Regions from separate parts of the Corynebacterium ihumii genome, predicted to be linked through region 3. Evidence: predicted binding sites of a transcription regulator. Region 3 holds the regulator's gene; each other region holds the start of a gene.

Region 1 (6,974 bases), 550 kb from region 3:
AAAACGCCTATACGGAGGAGAAAACGTCCGCCTGGTCTGGGCTGGTGGACGACGTCTACGGCGAGATCAAATCCCGCATCAAAGAGACCGATATGTCCGTGCCGCAGCGCCAGGGCGACTGGTGGTACTACGGCCGCACCATCGAGGGCAAGGACTACGGCATTTCGTGCCGCGTCCCGACCGGCGACGAGCCCTGGACCCCGCCTGAGGTCACCGAGGACATGCCGGGGGAGCAGGTGCTTCTCGACATCAACGAGCTCGCCGCCGGGCACGAGTTCTTCGCACTCGGGGCATCGTCCGTGTCCACATCCGGGCGCCTGCTCGCGTACTCCTTCGACACCGAAGGCGACGAGCGCTTCACCATGCGGTTCAAAAACCTGGACACCGGCGAACTGCTCGACGACGAACTTCAGGGTCTCTTCTACGGCGCGACCTGGGCGGGCGAAGACTACCTGTTCTACGTCCGCTGCGACGACGCCTGGCGCCCCCACCAGATCTGGCGCCACAAGCTGGGCACACCCGCTGCCGAAGACGTGCTGGTGTACGAGGAAACCGACGAGAAGTTCGGCGTCGGCGTGGGCGCGGACCGCGCGGAACGCTTCCTCATGATCATCGCGTCATCGTCGTTGACCTCCGAGTACCGCGTGCTCGACCTGACTGACCCTACCGGCGAGTTTGAGGTGCTGTGGGAGCGCGAAGCGGGCATCGAGTACCACCCGGACTTCTGCGTCGTCGACGGTAAGGAGCAGTGGGTGGTCACCCACAACGCGCACGGGGCGAACTTCTGCGTGGCGACGACCCCGGTCGGTGCTGTGCCGCCCCTGCGGGAGCTGCCCGTGCTGGTGGAGCACTCCGAGACCGTGCGCATCGAAGGGATCGACACTTACCGCGATTTCTTGTTCATGGCCTACAGGCGCGGCGGGATCCCGCAGCTGGCCGTGGCAACGCTCGACGGCCGATTCGGCGAGTTCAAAGAGTTGGAGTTCTCCGAGGAGCTCTACACCGTGGGCCTCGGCGGCAACCCGGAGTGGGACGCCCCGGTGGTGCGCATTGGCTATTCTTCCTACACCCAGCCCTCGCAGGTGTTGGATTACACGGTCGCGACCGGAGAGCTGACCCTGCTGAAGGAAAAAGAGGTCGAGGGCGGTTACAACCCGGACGAGTACGAGGCTTACCGCGAGTGGGCAACCGCCGCGGACGGGGAGCAGGTGCCGATTTCGGTGGTGCGCCGCAAGGGCGTCGAAGGCCCCGCGCCTGCCCTGCTGTACGGCTACGGCTCGTATGAGGCATCCACGGACCCCGGGTTTTCGGTGGCGCGGCTGAGTCTGCTCGACCGCGGCATGGTGTGGGTGTGCGCCCACGTGCGCGGCGGCGGCGAGATGGGCCGCGCGTGGTACGACAACGGCAAGATGCTGCACAAGGCAAACACGTTCACGGACTTCATCGCGTGTGCGGACCGCGTCGTGGAGCTAGGCCTGACCACCCACGAGCAGCTGGTAGCCGAGGGTGGCTCCGCAGGCGGCCTACTCATGGGCGCGGTGGCGAACATGGCGCCAGAGAACTTCGCCGGCATTCTCGCGATCGTGCCGTTCGTGGACCCGCTGACCTCCATTCTGAAGCCGGAGCTGCCGCTGACGGTGGGCGAGTGGGAGGAGTGGGGCGACCCGTTCCACGATCCCGAGGTGTACGACTACATGGCGAGGTACGCCCCGTACGAGAACATCGTCGCGCAGGACTACCCGGACATTCTTGCGGTGACAAGCTTGAACGACACCCGCGTGCTCTACGTCGAGCCCGCGAAGTGGGTGGCCAAGCTGCGTGAGGTGGGCACCGCAGGCGAGATCCTGCTGAAGACGGAGATGTCCGCAGGCCACGGTGGTGTGTCCGGCCGTTACGCAAAGTGGAAGCAGACCGCGTTCGAGTACGCGTGGACGCTGGTGAAAGCCGGGGCGGTTTAACCGTCCGGTTCGAATAAGGCAGGGTCCGGCGGGCGTTTTGGGTTGCCGCCGTGCCGCGCCCTCACTTTCTTCGTGAGCCTCTGACCAGGTGAATTGCGGTACTGGTAGGTGCTGGTGTGCCTGGGTGGGTCGCCGTTGGCGGGGTGGTAGTACACGTCGCCGGTGTCGGGGTCGCGGCCGAAGTGGCCCTTGTTGCCGGCGCCGTCTTTGTTGTCGTTGTTGCACATGTGGTGCTCGCGGCACAGTAGGGCCAGGTTGTCGATGCTGGTCAGCCCGCCGCTGAGGTAGGAGTCCAGGTGGTGGGCCTCGAGTTCGACGCCCGGCTTGGTGCAGCCGTTCCATGCGCACACGCTCTGCATCGCCAGCAGCACGAGTTTTTGCTCCACGGAGGCCAGTCGGGTGCGTCCGAGAGAGAGCGGGACACCGGTGGCGGAGTCGAGTTGGAGGATGAAGCTATCTCCTGCAAGGCCCAGGCGGACAATATCGAGCGGAGTGACTGACACCGAGGTGTTGGTCGTGAACTCGGTGAAGGCATCCGCACCCATGAGGTCCTCAAGGGTGAGCGTGACTACCACGGTGCCCACCCCTCCGCGGGATTTTGCGGCGGCGTCGCAGTAACGGTCGAGCACGCTCATAAGTTGGTCCAAGCGGCGCTGGTGCTTGCGGCGGCTGTCCCGCTTCGCGGCGTCCTCGCCTTCCATGTTGGATCCCATGTGGTCGCCGGCGGCGAGGCATGCCTCCAGCTTCGCCCGTGATGCTGCGTCGAGGTAGCCGTTGAAATACGAGCCACCGTCTGCGTCCGGTTCCCCGAACCAGATGCCGCGCTTCTTCCACGCGGCGAGGGGGTCCTTCTTTCCGTCGTAGTCGCGCCCGCGCTTGTTGGCGCGCTTGACCAGGTCGCGGACGAACTTCCGCAGCTCTTCGGCGGTGTGGGATTCGGCCGCCTCCATCGCTTCGGCGAGGATTTCTTCGTAGCCGGGGTCTGCGTGCGCGTTGAGGTCTTTGAGCGCGTCAGTGATAATGCGCTTCTTCTCTGCGTTGGCTTTTTCGGCTGCACGGCGCGCCCGCTCCTGTGCCTCGCGCGCCTTCTTGCGTCGCGCTTGTGCCTCCTGCTCTTTGCGCTCGCGGTCTTCTTCGTCGTCGCTCACTTCCGGCTCAGGCACCTCGGGTTCGCCGTAGAGCTTCCTGCCCTGCTCCAGGAGCGCAAACGCTTCTCGACGAGACAAGCCCAAGCTCCGGGTCAGATACTCCACCGCGTGGTTCGCACCGACAAGGGCGCCCGCGCCGTCCCGGTCGCAGAGGAACGCGAACGCCGCGTCCGCGTTGGACAACAGCGGCAGGCAGGCGTGGAGGCGCTCCATGGCCACGTGGGTGGAGACGAGGTGGAGAGTGTCGGGGTCGCGCATTACGTTGGCGAGCGACCGCAGCCCGTCGACAATTTGGTTGACCGCCTGGTCGAGCACTGCACTCATTGGAGCACCTCCTTTCATTGCACTTGACTTCGCATAGTAGAACCCCGTCCGACACAGCCCCGCCAATATAGAACACCCGTTCTAATGGTGTCGAAAAACTTCACCCGGCGCAGAGTGTTTTGATGTGCGATAATCTCCCCTATGCCTGGGCGCGTGCTTGTCTCCATTTCTTCCATCTTCGACGCGACGTTGGAGGATGTCACCAGCATGGTGCGCGACCTGGACCGCGAGGGGATGCCCGTTTCACTGCTGGTTGCGCCCCACATTGACAAAAAGTGGCACCTTGCCAAGGATGACGGCACCCGCGCCTGGCTCGCCGAGCAGCTCGGCACCCGTGCGCTCATGCTCAACGGCTTCGACCAGCCGGTGCAGGGAAGGCGCAGCGAGTTTGCCAGTTTGGGCGAGCACGAGGCGAGGCTTCGTCTCAAAGGCGCCACGCGTCAGATGTCGGCGCTCGGTTTCGACTTGGATATGTTCGCGCCGCCGCGCTGGCGCATGTCGGACGGCACGTTGAAGGTGCTCGACGAGTTCGGCTTTACCGTCGCTGCCTCCACCAAGGGCATCTACCGCATCAAGCGGGGGGAGTTTTCCCAGGCCCGCAACCTGTCGGTGGGCGAGGGGTACGGCGCCGCGAAGTGGTGGCGCCGCAACGTGATCAAGGCCGCCGAGCGCGGCGCGGAGAAGGGCAACACGATCCGTTTGTCGGTCTCCGGGCGCGAGTTGGGGCAGAAGAAGGTGCGCCGCGACTTCCTCGCAGCCGCCGCGGCAGCGGTAGGCAAGGGCGCGACACCGGCGGACTACAGGGAGTACCGCTAGCCGCGTACCCGGCCGATCACTCGGCACACCAGGTAGATCCCGAACGAGATAAAGGCCACGAACACGCTCACCGGCATACCTGGGGCGAGCGAAAGCACCATCCCGCCTACGGCCGCGACTTCCGCGAACACGATGGACAGCACCACCGCAAGCTTCGGGTTCGCCGTTACCTGAGCGGCTGACGCCCCCGGGGTGATCAGCAGCGACATCACCAGCAACGCGCCGACGATCTGCACGGACTGTGCCGACGCGATGCCCACGAGTACCGCGAACACCAGCGCCATCGTGCGCACGGGAACGCCGCACGCGGCGGCCATCACGGGGTCCGCGGAGGAAAACAGCAACGGCCGCCACAGGACCAGCACGGCGACGGCAACCAGCACCGTTGTGCCTGCCAGCAGCATCACGTTCTGCGCCGACACGCCAACAATCTGGCCGGTCAGCAGCGCCAGCGCCTGGTTCGAATTCCCTGGATACAGGTGGATGAACAGCACGGACAAGGCCATGCCGAAGCTCATGGCCACCCCTACCGCGGAATCCTGCTGGCCCTTCAGCCCCAGCGCCGCCAGCACCAGGGCAGCGACCACCGCACCCGCCACGGCGCCGAAACCGACGTTGAACCCGAACAGCAGCGCCGCGGAGGCACCCATGAGCGCGAGCTCCGAGGTCGCGTGCACCGAAAACGACATCTGGCGCAGCACGATCAGCGGTGCCATCACCCCGGACAACACTCCCAGAAGCGCGCACGCCACAAGCGTCGTCTGCACGAAGTCCTGGCTGAGCAGGTACGAAGTGTCTGCTAAAAACGCACTCACAGGACCACCATCCGTCCGTCAACCTCCACGACGTCCACGCGGGTGCCGTAGAGCTCGCTGAGCACCTCGGAGCGCATAACTTCGGCAACGCTGCCCACCACGTGGCCTTCGGGGCCGAGGTAGAGTACTCGGTCCACAACGCCCATCACCGGGTTGATCGAGTGCGTCACGCACACCACGGCCGCGGGGTGCTCGGCGAGGCGTTGCACGGTGTCGCGTGCGCGGGCGGGGTCGAGGGAGAGCAGGGGCTCGTCGCAAAGCAAAAGCTCTGGGTTCTGCGAGAATGCCTGCGCCTGGCGGATCAGCTGTTGCTGGCCGCCGGAGAGCACCCCCACGCGCCGCTCGGAAAAGGATTGCGCCCCCACAGAAGCCAATTGCCTATCGACGTCCTCCGGTCTCGCCCGCTTTCCCATCGCCAACGCAACAAGGTCGCGCCCGCGCACCGGCAAGTCCTTCGGGAACATGTGCTGCTGCGGGATAAAACCGACCTGCCCGTGGATCGCGGCCGTGCCGGTAGTGAGCTTGCGCGTGCCCATCAGCGTGCCCAGCAGGGTGGATTTGCCCACGCCGTTTGGGCCGAGCACCGCGATGAATTCGCCGGGCTCGACGGTGAGGGTGAGGTCGCGCCAGAGTGGTTCGACGGCGGCGCTGCGAAGCTCAGCGATCAAATTGGCAATTCCTAGTGGTGGTGGCCGGTCGGCTCAGCATGGGCAGCGATGTCGGTGATCTGACCCACGATCTCCTGGAAGTAGTCCAGGAAGTTCTGGCCGGCCGGGGGCGTCTCCCGAATTTCAACAACGGGAACATTATGCGCCTTCGCCGCATCCGCCAACCGCTGGGTGGCGCTGTTGGTGCTCTGCGGGTTCACAACCAGCATGTCCAGCTCGCCGCGCTCGATCTGCTCCAGGAACGCCGCAACCGCCGCCGCGGACGGCTCCTGGTGGTTCAGGCTGGCCTTGACGTATTCCTCGGGCGTGATGTCGTGCAGCTCCGTGCCCCACACCAGGCCGGCCGCGATCGTCTCAGTCATGCCGATGTGCACGTGCGGCACCGCGTTGAGCTTGGATTGGATGTCGCCGATGCGCTGCTTGACGTCTGACGCGTCCCCGCCGGTGCGATCCGCAATGTCCTCTGCGACCTGCAGCACCTTCTCCGGCGCGAACCAGGCGTGCTCGAGCTCGTCCAGGGATTCGGGCATGTGCGCGTGCGCGTGGTCGTGGTCGTGGGCCTCGTGCTCGTCGAGAAGCGGGATTGCGTAGATGATGCGGTCCTGCTCAGCGGCGGTGTAGAGCGCGGAGTCGTACGCGCCGCCGTTTGCCACGACGGTGTCCGCTTCCTTGATGCGCGAGAGGTCCTTCGCGGACGGCTCGTAGTGGTGCGGATCCACCGCATCACCGGTGATGATCGCGTCCACGTCCTCGCCCGTGACCGCCGAGGCCACGTCCGCCCAGACGTTGGTGGTGGCGATCATGTCGCTGCCGCTTGCATCATTGCTTTCCGACGAGCATCCGGCCAGCACCGCACCAGCAAGAGCAGTTGCCGCAATCGCGGCCAGGGGAGAGAAGTGAAAACGATTTCGCATAGGGCTATCCAACCATTACTGGAAACTGTTTTCAATGCAGCGAGCCCCGCCCCGGAAACATTTCCGGGACGGGGCTATCGCTGAATGCCGTGCGGCCTTGCTTGGGGGCTACTTAGAGGAGCCGCCCTCGGTGGAGCACAGCGTGGCCAGCGTGGCAATCGCCGCAATGGCCAATGCTGCGCCAGCGATCGGGGCAGCCTTGTCCATCGGGACCGGCAGCTGCTCGCCAATCTTGTTGAGCTGTTCCTTCACCGGAGCCAGCGCCGGAATGTCCATGGTGGCTGCCAGACCGAGCGGGATCAGCGCCAACAGCGGCAGCGTCATGATGCCC
Region 2 (6,974 bases), 570 kb from region 3:
CGGATCACCGCGCCCAAATTTCGCGGGTCGGTGATGTTGTCCAGCACCACGAACATGCCTGGCCCGTCCACGGACTCGAGCAAATCGCCAAAGTCGGCGTACTTGTACGGCTGGATTTTCAGCCCGATGCCTTGGTGCATGCCGTTGCCGGTCATCGCGTCGAGCTGCTGGCGCGGCACCTCGTGCACCGGGATGCCCTTGGAGTTGGCCATGCCGACCGCCTCGCTCAGCCGTTGGTCGTGGCCGGTACCAGCGACCACGTACAGCGCTTCCGCCGGCACCTTCGCCTTGAGGCATTCCACTACCGGGTTGCGGCCGACCACCATGTCGGCGACCTCTCGGTCGTGGCGCCCCTGTGCGCGGCGCTGCCGATCCAGCTTGCGCTTGTGGGCGGCGTGGTAGACACGGTCCTCCGCCTTCGGGGTCGCGCCCTTGCCGCGCAGGCCGCGGCGACGCTGCCCGCCGGAGCCCTTCGTGGGGCCCTTCTTGTTCTTCTTTTGCTTGTCAGGCCGCTCGTACGGTTTCGCCATGATCTACTCCTTCACCTGCCACTGCGGCCCATCGGCCGTGTCGGTCACCTCGATGCCGGCCGCGGCCAGCCTGTCGCGCACCTCGTCGGCGGTCGCCCAATCCTTCTCCGCGCGGGCGGTCGCCCTGCGCTCCAGCTCCGCGCGCACCAGCACATCCAGCGCGTTGCTATTGCTTGTCGACGACGGCCACGCCCCCGGATCCACACCCAACACCGCCGCCATCGCACGCACCTGCGCAGCGATAGGAGCGGGGTCCTTCGCCTTGTTGCCCTCGCGGACGAGGTTGTGGATCTCGGCGAGCGCCTTGGGCACGGAGAAGTCGTCGTTGAGCGCGTCGGCGAACCCGTCGGTCCAGGTGGTGGGCTCGGACATGCCGGCGCGCTTCACAAATTCCTCGATGCGCCGGTAGCCGGCCGCCGCCTCCTGCAGGGCCTCGGGCGAGTACTCCAGGACGCTGCGGTAGTGCGCGGAGCCGAGGTAGTAGCGCAGCTCCACGGGGCGAACCTGCTCGAGCATCGCGTCGATGGACAGCACGTTGCCGAGCGACTTCGACATCTTCTCGCCCGCCATGGTCACCCAGTGGTTGTGCATCCAGAAGTGGGCAAACCCATCACCGGCGGCGTGCGACTGGGCCTGTTCGTTCTCGTGGTGCGGGAACTGCAGGTCCAGTCCGCCACCGTGGATGTCGAACTCGGAGCCCAGGTACCAGGTGGACATTGCCGAGCACTCGAGGTGCCAGCCGGGCCGCCCCGGCCCCCACGGGGTGGGCCAGCTCGGCTCGCCGGGCTTGGCGGCCTTCCACAGCGCGAAGTCTGGGTCGTCGCCTGTCATATCTTCCAGCTTGTTGCCGGAGATCGAGCCGTAGTCCCCGCCGGCCTTAACCCAGGCGTTGACGTCGAAGTAGACGGAGCCGTCGCGGGGGTAAGCGAAGCCTGCGTCGATAAGCCGCTGCATGTAGTCGACCATCTGGGTCACATGCCCGGTCGCGCGCGGCTCCACGGACGGCGGCAGCACGCCGAGGGTGTCGTACGCGCGGGTGAACTCGCGCTCGTAGGTAGAGACCCACTCCCACCAGGGGCGATTGTGCTCGCGTGCCTTGGTCAGGATCTTGTCGTCGATGTCGGTGACGTTGCGCGCGAACGCGACGTCGTAGTCGTTGGCCAGGAACCAGCGCCGGACGATGTCGAACGCGACACCCGAACGCAGGTGCCCGATGTGGGGCTTAGCCTGCGGGGTGGCACCGCACAGGTAAATCGAGACATGCCCGGGCCGGATCGGTTCGAAGTCGCGCAGCGTGCGGGTTTTGGTGTCGAAAATGCGTTGCTTCACAACACCGCAGTCTACAGCGCCGACTCGTCCACCTTGAGCTCCGAGTAGCGAGCCTCAGGAACGGCACGTCGGTCGGCTCCCCAACCTGGCCCGCGCTGCACTTCACGTCCTGTGCGTCGCCGTCGAGCATGGTGAAGGCACCGGAAACCTCGAGGGTCTCGACCCACTTTTCCTTTACGGTTTGCTCCACCGTGGCCGTGTAGGGCACGGTGCGGTTGGTGAACTGGAGGGTGCCGTCCGCCAGGTAGCGGCGGGGCCACTATGTAGTTACGGAGTACGGAACTTTCGTTCCACCAACGCCGTCGCTATGGCCGCGCGGCCCTCGCCACTTCCGGTGAATCCCATGTGGTCCGTGGTCGTCGCCGACACAGACACAGGGGCGCCGAGCGCCTCCGAGAGGACCCGCTCCGCTTCCTCGCGCACCGGCGACATCTTCGGGGTTTGGCCGATCAGTTGGGCGGAGACGTTGACGACGGTGTGACCGTGGGCGTCGAGAAGCTCTTTCAGCTCTTGCAAGAGCTGGACGCCGCGTACCCCGTCGTATTCCGGGCGGCCGACGCCGACGAAGGAGCCGAGGTCGCCGAGGCCGGATGCGGACAATACGGCGTCGACGATGACGTGGCTGACCACGTCGCCGTCCGAATGCCCCTCGCAGCCGTCCTGGTCTTCGTGGAGGATGCCGGCGATCCAGCATTCTTTCCCGGGTTGGATCTGGTGGGCGTCGAACGCCGTACCTACTCGGAGATTTGTCATAAGTACGACGCTACTTCAGCGTCGCTGAAGTCGTAGTCGGAGTAGTACTCCTGCATCTCCTCGAGCTCAATCTCCTTCCATTGTTTTTCCAGCGCGGCGAGGATATCCGGGGTGCCCTCCGGCTTCTTTTCCGGCGGATACTCGAATGTCATGCCGAACCTGTCCTCCATCGCGCGGATCGTGGCCATGCATGCGTCGTAGTCGAAGTCGTTTTCGTACTTCTCCACCGCAGAGTGGGAGCGGTTGTAAAACTCGGCACGGTCCTTGCGTTTCTGCCGCCGTTTCGCCAGCGTTGTCTGCCACCTCGGGTTCGTCGGCTGCAGATAGTCGGTGATGAACCCTTCCGGGGCCGAGACTTGGAAGGTGCCGTCCGAGTGCAGCCACACTATTTCGCCGGTAACCGGATCGGGCACGTAGTAGACGCGGCGATCGGTCTTTAGGTTGTGGTGGTGCGCACAGAGGCTGAACAGGTTTGAGGCGGTGGTCTTGCCGCCTTCGTTGAATGGGATGCGGTGGTCCAGCTGGCAGTTTTCGGCCTTCACGTTGCAGCCGGGCCAGAGGCACACCCCGTCGCGGGCCTGCACCAGCGCACGGATGGCGGCGGTGGGCACGTACGCCTCAGTTTCGGCGCACTCCGCTTCGTCCAGGTCCACGACGTGGGGCGGGTTGTCCTCCAGCATCTGTTCCACTGCGGCGGTACCGTCCGCGTCGGTCCATCCGAAATTCGGGATGTAGTACGAGCTGCCCGGTGTCTTCGACGTGAACATGTAGAGCACGACCTTCGGTGTCGCACGAATCTCGCCGGTGAGGATGGCCTTGATCGCGTCGTCCCTTGAGAGCTTGTGCTCGCGCGCCACCTGTTCGGTGAAACGCTCCATTCGGCCGAGCGTGACGGGGTCGCCCTCCACATTCAGCCCGGCATCGCCGTCGTCCTGGCCGTAGAAGAGGCTCCGGCAGGTGCCTAACGGCAGGTCCTTCTCTTTCTTCCGCTCCTTGATTTTCTTTTGGTTCGGCGCGAGGTCGGAATCGATGCGCTGGATCCGCTCGCGCAGACGGCGACGCAGCGAGCTTGGCGACGGCAACTCCGCCCCCACCCGCCTCGGCGTGAATACCTTGACCAGATACTCGTCCATGTCCGCGAGAATGTCTGGCGTGGCCAGATCGTTGAGGCGGTTCAGCGTGGACTCGATGGCCGACAGACGTCTCACGTCCAACCGGCGGGTCTCTTCCTGCAGCGCCCGCAACTTCGGTAGATCAGCGAGCACCGAATACCCAAGAATCCCACTTTCAGCCCAACTCTGGCTTTCCCCTACTGCCATCGCAATCGAATAGGCCTCTAGTTCGAAGTCCTCCACTTCTACCAACGGCTTGGCGTAGCGGTGGAAAATCTGGAACTCTGCCTCCCGCATCGCCTGGCCTGCGGCGGTGATCGGACAGCCTTCTCTCTCCGTTGCAAAAGTTCCGTTCATGCCTCACCCTCCTCCCGGAACTAATATCGAACATAATGCCGACACATGTTCCACGTCAAGGGTTTTTCAAAACTTTTTTCGGATATGTTTTCGAACCCCTGATAAGGCGAGATCTCCCCACGCTACCTATAGCAAACGACCCCGACACGAGCCTTAGAGCGCGCCGACCACGCTTTCCGCCAACCGCAAATCCAGCGGGGTGGTGATTTTGAACGCCATGGGATCCCCCTCCACGGAAACGACCGGCACACCGAACCACTCCATCAAAGACGCGTCGTCGGTGGCGACAAACGCCGGTTTCTCAGCGAGGTACTTTTCGTTCGCCCTGCGCAGCATCCGCAGGTCAAACCCTTGCGGCGTCTGGGCAGCGCGCAACGTAGACCGGTCCAGGGTCTCTTCGACAATCTCCCCCGAAACCCGCTTCACAGTGTCCGCCACCGGCACCACGGGCACCACCGCAGGGGCGTCGCAAAGCACCGCGTCAACCACGCGCGAAACCATCGCCGCGGGGGTTAACGCGCGGGCAGCGTCGTGGACGACCACGCAGGCGTCGTCAAGCGAAACCGCTTTGAGCGCCGCGAAGATGGAGTCCGCGCGCTCCGCACCCCCATGCACGAACTGGACCTCGTAGCCGGCCAGGAGCCCGCGGGCGCGCGTTTCCATCGACGGGCTGACCACTACGACAACGTGGTCGACGACCTCGGACATCGTCGCCACGGAGCGCTCGAGCAGCGTCCGGCCACCAAGTTCCACATATGCCTTGGGCACTTCGGCGCCCAGGCGGGTCCCCAGCCCGGCGGCGGCGACGACCGCCACGGTTTCGAGGCGCAATTTACTTGCCGTCGTCCTCGTCGTCGAAGGAGAGGTCGTCCAGATCCACCTCGTCATCGTCTTCGACCTGGCCCGGGTCCACGGAAATTCCGGCCTTGACCTGCTCGTCGATGATGGCCTGGATCTGCTTGTCCATCTCCTCGACCTTCTTCTCGTCCACCGGCTCCGCCAACGCGAGCTCGCCGACGAGAATCTGGCGCGCCTTACCCAGCATGCGCTTTTCACCTGCGGAAAGGCCCTTGCCCTGGTCGCGGCGCCAGAGGTCGCGGACAACCTCCGCGACCTTGTTGATGTCGCCGGACGCGAGGCGCTCCTGATTGGCCTTGTAGCGGCGGGACCAGTTGCCCGCCTCCTCCACGTCGGTCTCGCGCAGCACGGAGAACACCTTCTGCAGGCCTTCCTCGTTGACCACGTCGCGCACACCGACTAGCTCGGAGTTCTTCACCGGAACGCGCACTTCAAGGTCCGAGTGGAGAATCTGCAGCACCAGGTAATCGAGGGTCTCTCCGCGCATCTCGCGCTGCTCGATATCGGCGATGCGGGCCGCTCCGTGGTGCGGGTACACAACCACTTCTCCGACCTTGAATTCCATTGCGGCTCCTTGCGTCGTTAGGCGAAGTTCAGACCCCAACACCCTACCACCCCGCATTTCGCTTATCGACGACCAAAGGTCGGCTCGCCCAATAGGGGGAGCAAGTGGGAAAACTTGCTGTGCAGACGCTAGAGTATTGCGGAGGAAACCCTCGAATGAGTTTGATGATGGAGGACACCCCGTGAAGTCCCTGAAGCGCGTCGCTGCCGCCGCCGTCGCTGGCTGCGCCACCCTGGCCCTCGTTGGCTGCTCCGCCGGCCAGATCACCCAAACCTCGAACCAGGTTGCGGCCGTTGACGGCGCTAGCGCCTCCACCGAGGACGGTTCCGTCGCCGTGCAGGACGTGACCGTGGTGCTCGCTGAGGACGGCCAGGCCGCCCTGAAGTTCACCGCCACCAACCAGGACACCGCGATGAAGGACCACACCCTGAAGTCCGTCGACGTGGACGGCCAGAACGTGACCATCTCCGGCAACTCCTCCATCGCCTACAACTGCGCGCTGGTTGCGGATTCCAAGGACGGCCTGGAGCGCATGCCGCAGGACAAGAACGACAACTGCATCGAGTACACCGCGACCACGCTGGCGAACGACGACTTCGCCTACGGCGGCAACGTGCCGGTGACCTTCAACTTCGACACCGGCTCCCTGGATGTCGTGGCAACCGTGTCCGCCCCGACCCTGGCTTCCGGCCAGGTGGACCGCGAGGTCTAAGCTCCCCCCCCTTCTTGCGAAACCGCTGGTTTAACCAGCGGTTTTTTCGTGTTCGAACACCGTGTCGGGGCCGTGTTATACGGTGTGGCGCATGGCAAAGAAACCCCGTGTGATCCACACCTGCACCGAGTGCGGCTACTCCTCCCCCAAGTGGCTCGGCCGCTGCCCCGAGTGCGGGTCTTGGGGCACGCTCCAAGAGGAAGCGCCGGCTGCTTCAGGCCCGGTGAAGAAGTCCTCGCTGACACCGTCAGCTCCCGCGAGCCCGATCACGAAGGTCGAGGCTACAGCGACGAAGACTGTCAAGTCCGGCATCCGGGAGCTGGACCGCGTGCTCGGCTCCGGTGTGGTGCCCGGCTCCGTGGTGCTGATGGCGGGCGAGCCCGGTGTGGGCAAGTCCACGCTGTTGCTGGAGGTGGCGTCGCGCTGGGCAAAGCAGGGGCGCAAGGCGCTCTACGTCACGGCGGAGGAATCTGCGGGCCAGGTCCGGGCCCGCGCCGAGCGCACGGAGGCGCTGGTGGACACGCTGTATCTGGCCGCCGAGTCCAACCTGGACGTGGTGTTTGGGCACGTGGAGCAGCTGAAACCTTCGTTGCTGATTGTGGATTCGGTGCAGACCATGCACGCCGCGGGCGTCGAAGGCGTCGCCGGTGGCGTGGCGCAGTCTCGCGCGGTCACTGCGGCGCTGACCACGCTGGCCAAGACCACGAACATCCCGGTGCTGCTGGTGGGGCACGTGACCAAGGACGGCAACGTCGCCG
Region 3 (6,974 bases):
GAGCAGCACCGGGTCTTTGCCCCGCACTCCGGCCGGCGCATCGTGCTGTCCACCAACATCGCGGAAACCTCGCTGACCGTGCCGGGCATCCACTACGTGGTGGACACCGGCCTGGCGCGTATCTCGCGTTACTCCACGCGCACCAAGGTCCAGCGCCTGCCCATTGAGGAGATCTCCCAGGCCTCCGCAAACCAGCGCTCTGGCCGCTCCGGCCGTATCGCTGACGGCGTGGCCATCCGCCTGTACTCGGAGGACAACTTCGAAGCCCGTCCCGAGTTCACCGACCCGGAGATCCTGCGCACCAATCTGGCCTCCGTGGTGCTGCAGATGATCTCCCTGCGCTTGGGCGACATCAACGATTTCCCCTTCATCCAGCCGCCGGACCAAAAGGCCGTTCGCGACGGGTTGCTGCTCCTGCACGAGCTCGGCGCAATCTCGGACAAGGAACGCGGCGGCGCACCGGTGCTCACCGACGTGGGGCGCGACATCGCGCGTATCCCGGTGGACCCGAAGATGGCGCGCATGCTGGTGGAAGCCAACCGCCTCGGCGTGCTAGACGACGTCACCGTGATCGTGGCCAGCATGACCATCCAGGACGTGCGCGAGCGCCCCCTGGAGTACCAGGCGCAGGCGGACCAGGCCCACGCCCGGTTCAAAGACGCAACATCGGACTTCCTGTCCTCGCTCAAGCTGTGGGACTACATCGGCGACTCGCGCGACGAGCTGTCCGGCAACGCCTTCCGCAAGCGTATGAAGCGCGAGTTCTTGCACTACATGCGCATCCGCGAATGGTTCGACCTCGTGCGCCAGCTGCGCGACGTGGAACGCCAGCTGGGCTGGTCGCGCGCCGAGAATGTCGCAGGCGAGCGCGACGCCGACGCGATCCACAGGTCGCTGCTGACGGGCCTGCTGTCCAACATCGGTGCCCGCGACGGCAATTCGAAGGAATTCCAGGGCGCACGCGGGACAAGGTTCTTGGTGTTCCCGGGGTCGTCGCTAAGCAAAAAGCCCCCGGAGTTCCTCATGGCGGCCGAACTCGTGGAAACCTCGCGCCTGTGGGCCCGCGACGTGGCCAAGGTTCAGCCCGCCTGGGTGGAAGCTACTGCAGGCCAGCTGATGAAACACAGCTACTCCGAACCTGTGTGGTCTCGGAAGCGCTCGGCCGCAATGGTGCACCAGAAGTCGATGCTCTACGGCGTGACTATCGTGCGCGACCGGCTTGTGCCCTACCACCGCGTCGACGCCGAGGGCGCGCGCAACATGTTCATCCGCCACGCCCTTCTTGAGGGCGATTGGAACCGCCACCACCACTTCATCGACCACAACGAAGCCCTGCTCGCCGAGGCCGCTGAGGTGGAGGAAAAGGTGCGCCGCCGCGGCCTGGTGGTAGATGAGGACACCCTCTTCGAGTTCTACGACTCACGCCTGCCCAAGACCGTGACCACTGCCCGCCACTTCGATTCCTGGTGGAAGAAAAAGCGGGCTGAAGACAAGCACTACCTGGACTTCGACCCTGCCGCGCTTCTCGACGACGAAGGCGTGGATTCCTCCACCACCGCCTTCCCCGAGGTGTGGCGCCAGGGCTCTATCGATTACGCACTGCGCTACAAGTTTGAGCCGGGCGATCCTTTCGACGGTGTGACCGTGGACGTGCCCGTGCCGCTTCTAGCCAACCTGCGGCCGGAGGGCTTTGACTGGCTGGTGCCGGGGCTGCGCTCGGAGCTGGCCGCGGAGTACATCCGCACACTGCCAAAGGCGTTACGCAAGACGGTTGTGCCGGCTCCCGACTTCGCTGAGCGTGCACTGGAGGCGATCCGGGAGAAGCAGGATGATGACGGCGCCAGTGAGGCCGATCTGCGCGAAACCCCGTTTGCCGAGGCACTCGCGGACGCGCTGCACAGCATCGGCGGGCGCGGCATCAACGGCACCGACTTCAACCCGTCTGCGCTGCCCGAGCATCTGAAGGTGACCTTCGCCGCGATTGACCGCCGCGGCAAAGTGGTCGATCACGACACCGACCTCGGCGCGTTGAAGCGCCGCCAGGCCGGCAAGATCAAATCCTCCGTGTCCAAGGCCGGGCGCACCTCCGAGTCGGATGCGGTGGCGAAGTGGACGACCGATTCCCTCGGCGCGGTGCCGGAGACGGTGACCACAACTATCGACGGCAACGAAGTCGACGCCTACCCGGCACTCGAGGCCACGAAGAACGGTGTGAAGGTCACGGTGCACCCGACGAAGGCCGCGGCGGACGCCTCAATGGTCACAGCGACGCTGACGTTGCTGTTGCGCGAGGTCACGGTCAACGCAGGGCAGATGACCAAGGGGTTGCCGTTGCGCCAGAAGGTGGCGGTGGACCGCTACCCGCACGGCGGCGCCGCCGGGCTCGTGGAGGACGCCCGCGTCGCCGTGATCCGCGACCTGATGTTCTCCTCCGGCGGGCCGGTGCGCTCGCCGGAGGAGTTCGATGCGCTCGTGGCAGAAATCCGCCCCCAGGTCGCTGGTGGGGTGCGCCGCGTGGTGGTCACCTTGGCGCCGGCTCTGGCGGAGTACGCGAATATCGCGGCAGAGCTTGAGCAGTGGGAGGGCCCGGCTATCGACGACATGACGTCGCAGCTGCGGTTTTTCCTGCCGAAGCACGCGGTGACTGTCCACGGCATCGGGCACTTGCAGCACCTGCCCCGCTACATTGACGCGATGCGCATCCGCCTGGAGGACATGCGGCTGGATCCGGACCGCGACGCTGACCGGCAGTCAGTGATTGATTCTGTGAAGGCATATTTGGCGCAGCGCATGAATGCCTTGCCCGCTGGTCGCACGAAGACCAAGGCCTACAAGGATGTTTTGTGGCTGATTGAAGAGCTGCGTGTGAGCTTGTTCGCGCAGCGTTTGGGTACGCCGAAGCCGGTGAGCCAGCGGCGCATTGAGAAGAAGATTGACGCTCTGCGTTAGCGTCAAGACCGCGGGTTAAAAGTCCTCGCGGTCGCGGCGGCGCATGAGCCGGATTTCGGATTCGAAGTCGTCTGCGCTCTCGAACGACTTGTACACCGATGCGAAGCGCAGGTACGCCACTTCATCGAGGGCGCGCAGCGGTTCAAGCACCGCCAGGCCGATCTCGTGGGCGGGCACCTGCGAGCTGCCCTGGGCGCGCACAGTCTCTTCCACTTCCTGGGCAAGGCGTTTCAAAGCGTCGTCGGTGACATCGCGGCCTTGGCATGCTCGACGCACGCCGACGATAAGTTTGTCGCGGTCAAACGGTTCGCTCACGCCGTTGCGTTTCACAACGGTGAGGACTGCCTTTTCCACTGTGGTGAATCGACCCCCGCACTCGGTGCACTCTCTGCGTCGACGAATCGCAGAGCCGGCTTCGACCAGCCGAGAGTCAGTCACACGGGATTGCTCGTTGTGGCAAAAAGGACAAAACACGGTTTTCCACCCCCAGAGTCTTCAAGGCTTGGTGTAGCCGTGAGTCTACGCCCTGCCTATCGCGCCGTTGCCACCGTGGCGGTGTGGGCGACCTGGCTGCCGGTCATCGATGAGGGATCCTGGTCTTGCGCCGAGAAAACGCCGCCGAACGCGGAACCGATAAGCAGCGCCGCAGTCATGCATACGCCAAGCAGGAGCGTATCGCGCGTCTCGTGGCGCGTTTCGAACGTGTTCGCTTCTGTAGAACCGCCCGAAACCCGGTTTGAGACAGAACGAGCACTCGTTCGATGAGACGCAGAAATGGTTCGAACACCGGCCCCGCCGCTTCGACGCTTCGGCACAGAATCAAGGTCCCAAATCTCCGCCGGGGGAACCACGGATGCGGCGCCCGTGCGAGATGCGGATGCATTGTGTACTGGATTGATTGCAATGGACATGGTGAGTCTCCCTTCGTTTCGCGGCACACATTACGTTCGGCGCCGACACGCTCGAACGTTCTAACGTTCATTTGTTCGAATACGCTTACGTGTTCGATTTATAGCACCCCAGCCGACAGGTGTCCACCCTAACGCTGCAACCATCGAACATGAGTGCCCTATCTGGTAGGTTCGTAGGCGCACTACGCCACCGAGCCCAAGGAGAACGTCATGGCACGAAAGAAGGCCGAGCCCGGCAACCCGAATTTCAACGCACTGTCTGACCGTCAGCGCCGTATCCTCCAGGTCATTCAGGACGCTGTTGTCCTGCGCGGTTACCCGCCGAGCATCCGCGAGATCGGCGATGCCGCTGGTTTGCAGTCCACCTCCTCTGTCGCATACCAGCTCAAGGAGCTGGAGAAGAAGGGCTTCCTTCGTCGCGACCCGAACAAGCCGCGCGCCGTGGATCTGCGCCAGCTGCCAGAGACCGGGCGCAAACAGCGCAAGCCGCAGGAAGCGAAGCCGGAGGATTCGGGCAATGCCCGCTACGTGCCGGTGGTTGGCCAGATCGCTGCAGGTGCTCCGATCCTCGCCGAAGAGAACGTGGACACCTACTACCCGCTGCCCGAGGAGCTGCTCGGCGACGGCGATGTCTTCATGCTCAAGGTTGTCGGCGAATCCATGCGCGAGGCCGGCATCCTCGACGGCGACTGGGTTGTTGTCCGCTCCCAGCCGAACGCGGAGGAGGGCGAGTTCGTGGCGGCGCTTCTGGACGGTGAGGCGACGGTCAAGGAGTTCCACCGCGACTCCACCGGTGTGTGGCTGTTGCCCCACAACGACGCTTTCGAGCCGATCAAGGGCGACGAAGCTGAGATCATGGGGCGTGTCATCTCGGTGTTCCGTACTCTGTAACCGGTGCGTGTGCGCCGAGAAAACACGAAGACCCAAAGCGCAGGAGATCGATGTACGCCGAGGAGCGGAGACGCCAGATCGCGTCTTTGACCGCAGTTGAAGGCCGCGTCAATGTCACCGAGTTGGCGCAGCGCTTCGACGTCACCGCGGAAACAATCCGCCGGGACCTTTCTGCGTTGCACGATGAGGGCGCGGTGCAGCGCGTCCACGGTGGCGCGGTGGCCAGCCAGTCGTACCGCTCTACGGAGATCCCGCTGGATACCCGCCAGCGAGCCTCGCTCGCGGCCAAGACCGCGATTGCGGAAACCGCGTTGCAGTTCGTACCGGATACGCAAAACTGCACGATCTTTTTGGACTCGGGCACAACAATCAGCAGCTTGGGCAAGCGACTTGCAGAGACTCGCGGGGATAAGGAGTACTCGGTGGTGACTAACTCCATCCCGACTGCCTTGGAGCTGAGTGATTCCGGTTTACCCGATGTGCAGCTACTCGGTGGCAGTGTCCGTCCGATCAGCCAGGCGGTCGTCGGCAGTACTGCACTTCGCACACTGGCCCTGTTGCGAGCTGACGTTGCGTTTGTGGGCACCAACGCGCTGTCCATCGGTCACGGCCTCTCTACCCCAGACGCCCAGGAAGCTGCGGTGAAAGCTGCGATGGTGACGAATGCCCGCAAGGTTGTTGTGTTGTGCGATTCCACGAAGCTGGGCAACGACTATGTGGTCAGCTTCGCGCCGCTGACGGATATTGATGTGGTGGTCACCGACGCTGAGGCTCCCTCCGCCTTCGTCGACGAGCTGCGCTCGCACGGTATTGAGGTCGTGCTCGCACAGACCCAATAGCGCGAGCAACATGTTGGCATCAACGTCTGTTTGCGACCTACACTCGTTGCAGACCTGAATGAAAAATAACGGAAAGGACACCCGAATGGCTTCCAAGACTGTAAAGGTCGGTTCCACCGTCGGGCTGCACGCACGCCCGGCCACGGTGATCGCCGATGCTGCCGGCGAGTACGATGACGAGATTTTGCTGACCCTTGTCGGTGGCGACGATGACGACGAGACGGACGCTGCCTCCTCGCTGATGATTATGGCCATGGGCGCCGAGCACGGCGATGAGGTCACCGTGACCTCCGACAACCCAGATGCCGTGGAAAAGATCGGGACGCTGATCGAGCAGAACCTCGACGAAGAGTAAGCGCTCCTCGCTTTACCGCGAGCTCACGCCCGGGCCACGCGCCCGGGCGTTTTTACGTGCAATCAGTGCCGGACGCTACAACGTCGACGGCTGAGACACCTCGAAATCCTTTCGGTACTGCCCCTCCCCCAACGTGTCGTACGCCCAGCGCATGAGCGGGTAAACCACAATGATGCCGACCGAGCCCAGCGCGATGCCTTCCAGGGTCACAGCTCCGACATCCAGGGTGAGGTTGCCGATGCCCACAATCAGCGCGACCGCGGCCGCGGTCAGGTTCGCCGGGTCGGTGAAGTCCACCTTGTTGTCCTGCCAGATGCGCACGCCCAGCATGCCGATGAGCCCGTAGAGCACTAGGCACGCGCCGCCGAGCACTCCTGCGGGGATGGTGAAGATTACGGCGCCAAACTTCGGGATGAACGCCAGCACGATCGCGAACACGGCGGCGACCCAGTACGCGGCGGTGGAATACACCTTCGTCGCCGCCATCACACCGATGTTTTCTGCGTAGGTGGTTGTGCCGGATCCGCCGAAGTCGCCGGCGAGTGTGGTGGCAATACCGTCGCCGATCAGCGCTCGCCCCTGCATGTCGTCGAGATTGCGCCCGGTCATCTCCGAGACTGCCTTGACGTGGCCGACGTTCTCCGCGATGAGCACCACCAGCACCGGCAGGGTCACCAGCACCGCGGAAACATGGAACTCGGGCTGGTGAAACTGCGGCAGGCCGATCCACGGCGCGTCGGCAATGGTCTGCAGCGCGTCCTCGCCCAGGCCACCTGTCATGGCAGCAAACAGCCAACCGACGAGCACGCCAATGAGGATGGACAGGCGCGAAAGCAGCCCACGGGTGGCCACTGTCACCACCACGACCGTCAGCAGTGTCACCCCTGCCACCCAGGGCTGGGTTTCCACGTTCGACACTGCAGTCGGAGCGAGGTTGAAGCCGATCAGGGCGACGATGGCTCCGGTGACCGCGGGCGGCATCACCGCGTCGATGACCCGCTTGCCCGCCCATTCCACGATGATGCCGAC

Evidence for each region. The regulator LexA, encoded in region 3, represses DNA repair genes until DNA is damaged. The targets are predictions, from matches to a motif close to CGAACANNTGTTCG.
Region 1: CIHUM_RS09260 (DUF222 domain-containing protein) is a predicted target of LexA. The motif match lies at 3,500-3,513, and genes of this name have one in related genera.
Region 2: CIHUM_RS09355 (HNH endonuclease signature motif containing protein) is a predicted target of LexA. The motif match lies at 4,161-4,174, and genes of this name have one in related genera.

What each region holds. Positions count from the first base shown of each region.
Region 1 covers NZ_CP063190.1:1,891,350-1,898,323, reverse strand. Annotated here, with positions in the region: gene CIHUM_RS09265 (S9 family peptidase) at 1-1,958, shown strand, start outside; gene CIHUM_RS09260 (DUF222 domain-containing protein) at 1,955-3,430, opposite strand; gene CIHUM_RS09255 (DUF2334 domain-containing protein) at 3,572-4,246, shown strand; gene CIHUM_RS09250 (metal ABC transporter permease) at 4,243-5,061, opposite strand; gene CIHUM_RS09245 (metal ABC transporter ATP-binding protein) at 5,058-5,729, opposite strand; gene CIHUM_RS09240 (metal ABC transporter solute-binding protein, Zn/Mn family) at 5,741-6,643, opposite strand; gene CIHUM_RS09235 (ExeM/NucH family extracellular endonuclease) at 6,752-6,974, opposite strand, start outside.
Region 2 covers NZ_CP063190.1:1,910,745-1,917,718, forward strand. Annotated here, with positions in the region: gene rlmB (23S rRNA (guanosine(2251)-2'-O)-methyltransferase RlmB) at 1-530, opposite strand, end outside; gene cysS (cysteine--tRNA ligase) at 534-1,859, opposite strand; gene ispF (2-C-methyl-D-erythritol 2,4-cyclodiphosphate synthase) at 2,127-2,612, opposite strand; gene CIHUM_RS09355 (HNH endonuclease signature motif containing protein) at 2,609-4,081, opposite strand; gene ispD (2-C-methyl-D-erythritol 4-phosphate cytidylyltransferase) at 4,235-4,969, opposite strand; gene CIHUM_RS09365 (CarD family transcriptional regulator) at 4,914-5,504, opposite strand; gene CIHUM_RS09370 (hypothetical protein) at 5,686-6,216, shown strand; gene radA (DNA repair protein RadA) at 6,308-6,974, shown strand, end outside.
Region 3 covers NZ_CP063190.1:1,341,077-1,348,050, forward strand. Annotated here, with positions in the region: gene hrpA (ATP-dependent RNA helicase HrpA) at 1-2,949, shown strand, start outside; gene nrdR (transcriptional regulator NrdR) at 2,965-3,423, opposite strand; gene CIHUM_RS06630 (hypothetical protein) at 3,480-3,602, opposite strand; gene lexA (transcriptional repressor LexA) at 4,071-4,751, shown strand; gene CIHUM_RS06640 (DeoR/GlpR family DNA-binding transcription regulator) at 4,802-5,590, shown strand; gene CIHUM_RS06645 (HPr family phosphocarrier protein) at 5,676-5,945, shown strand; gene CIHUM_RS06650 (uracil-xanthine permease family protein) at 6,021-6,974, opposite strand, start outside.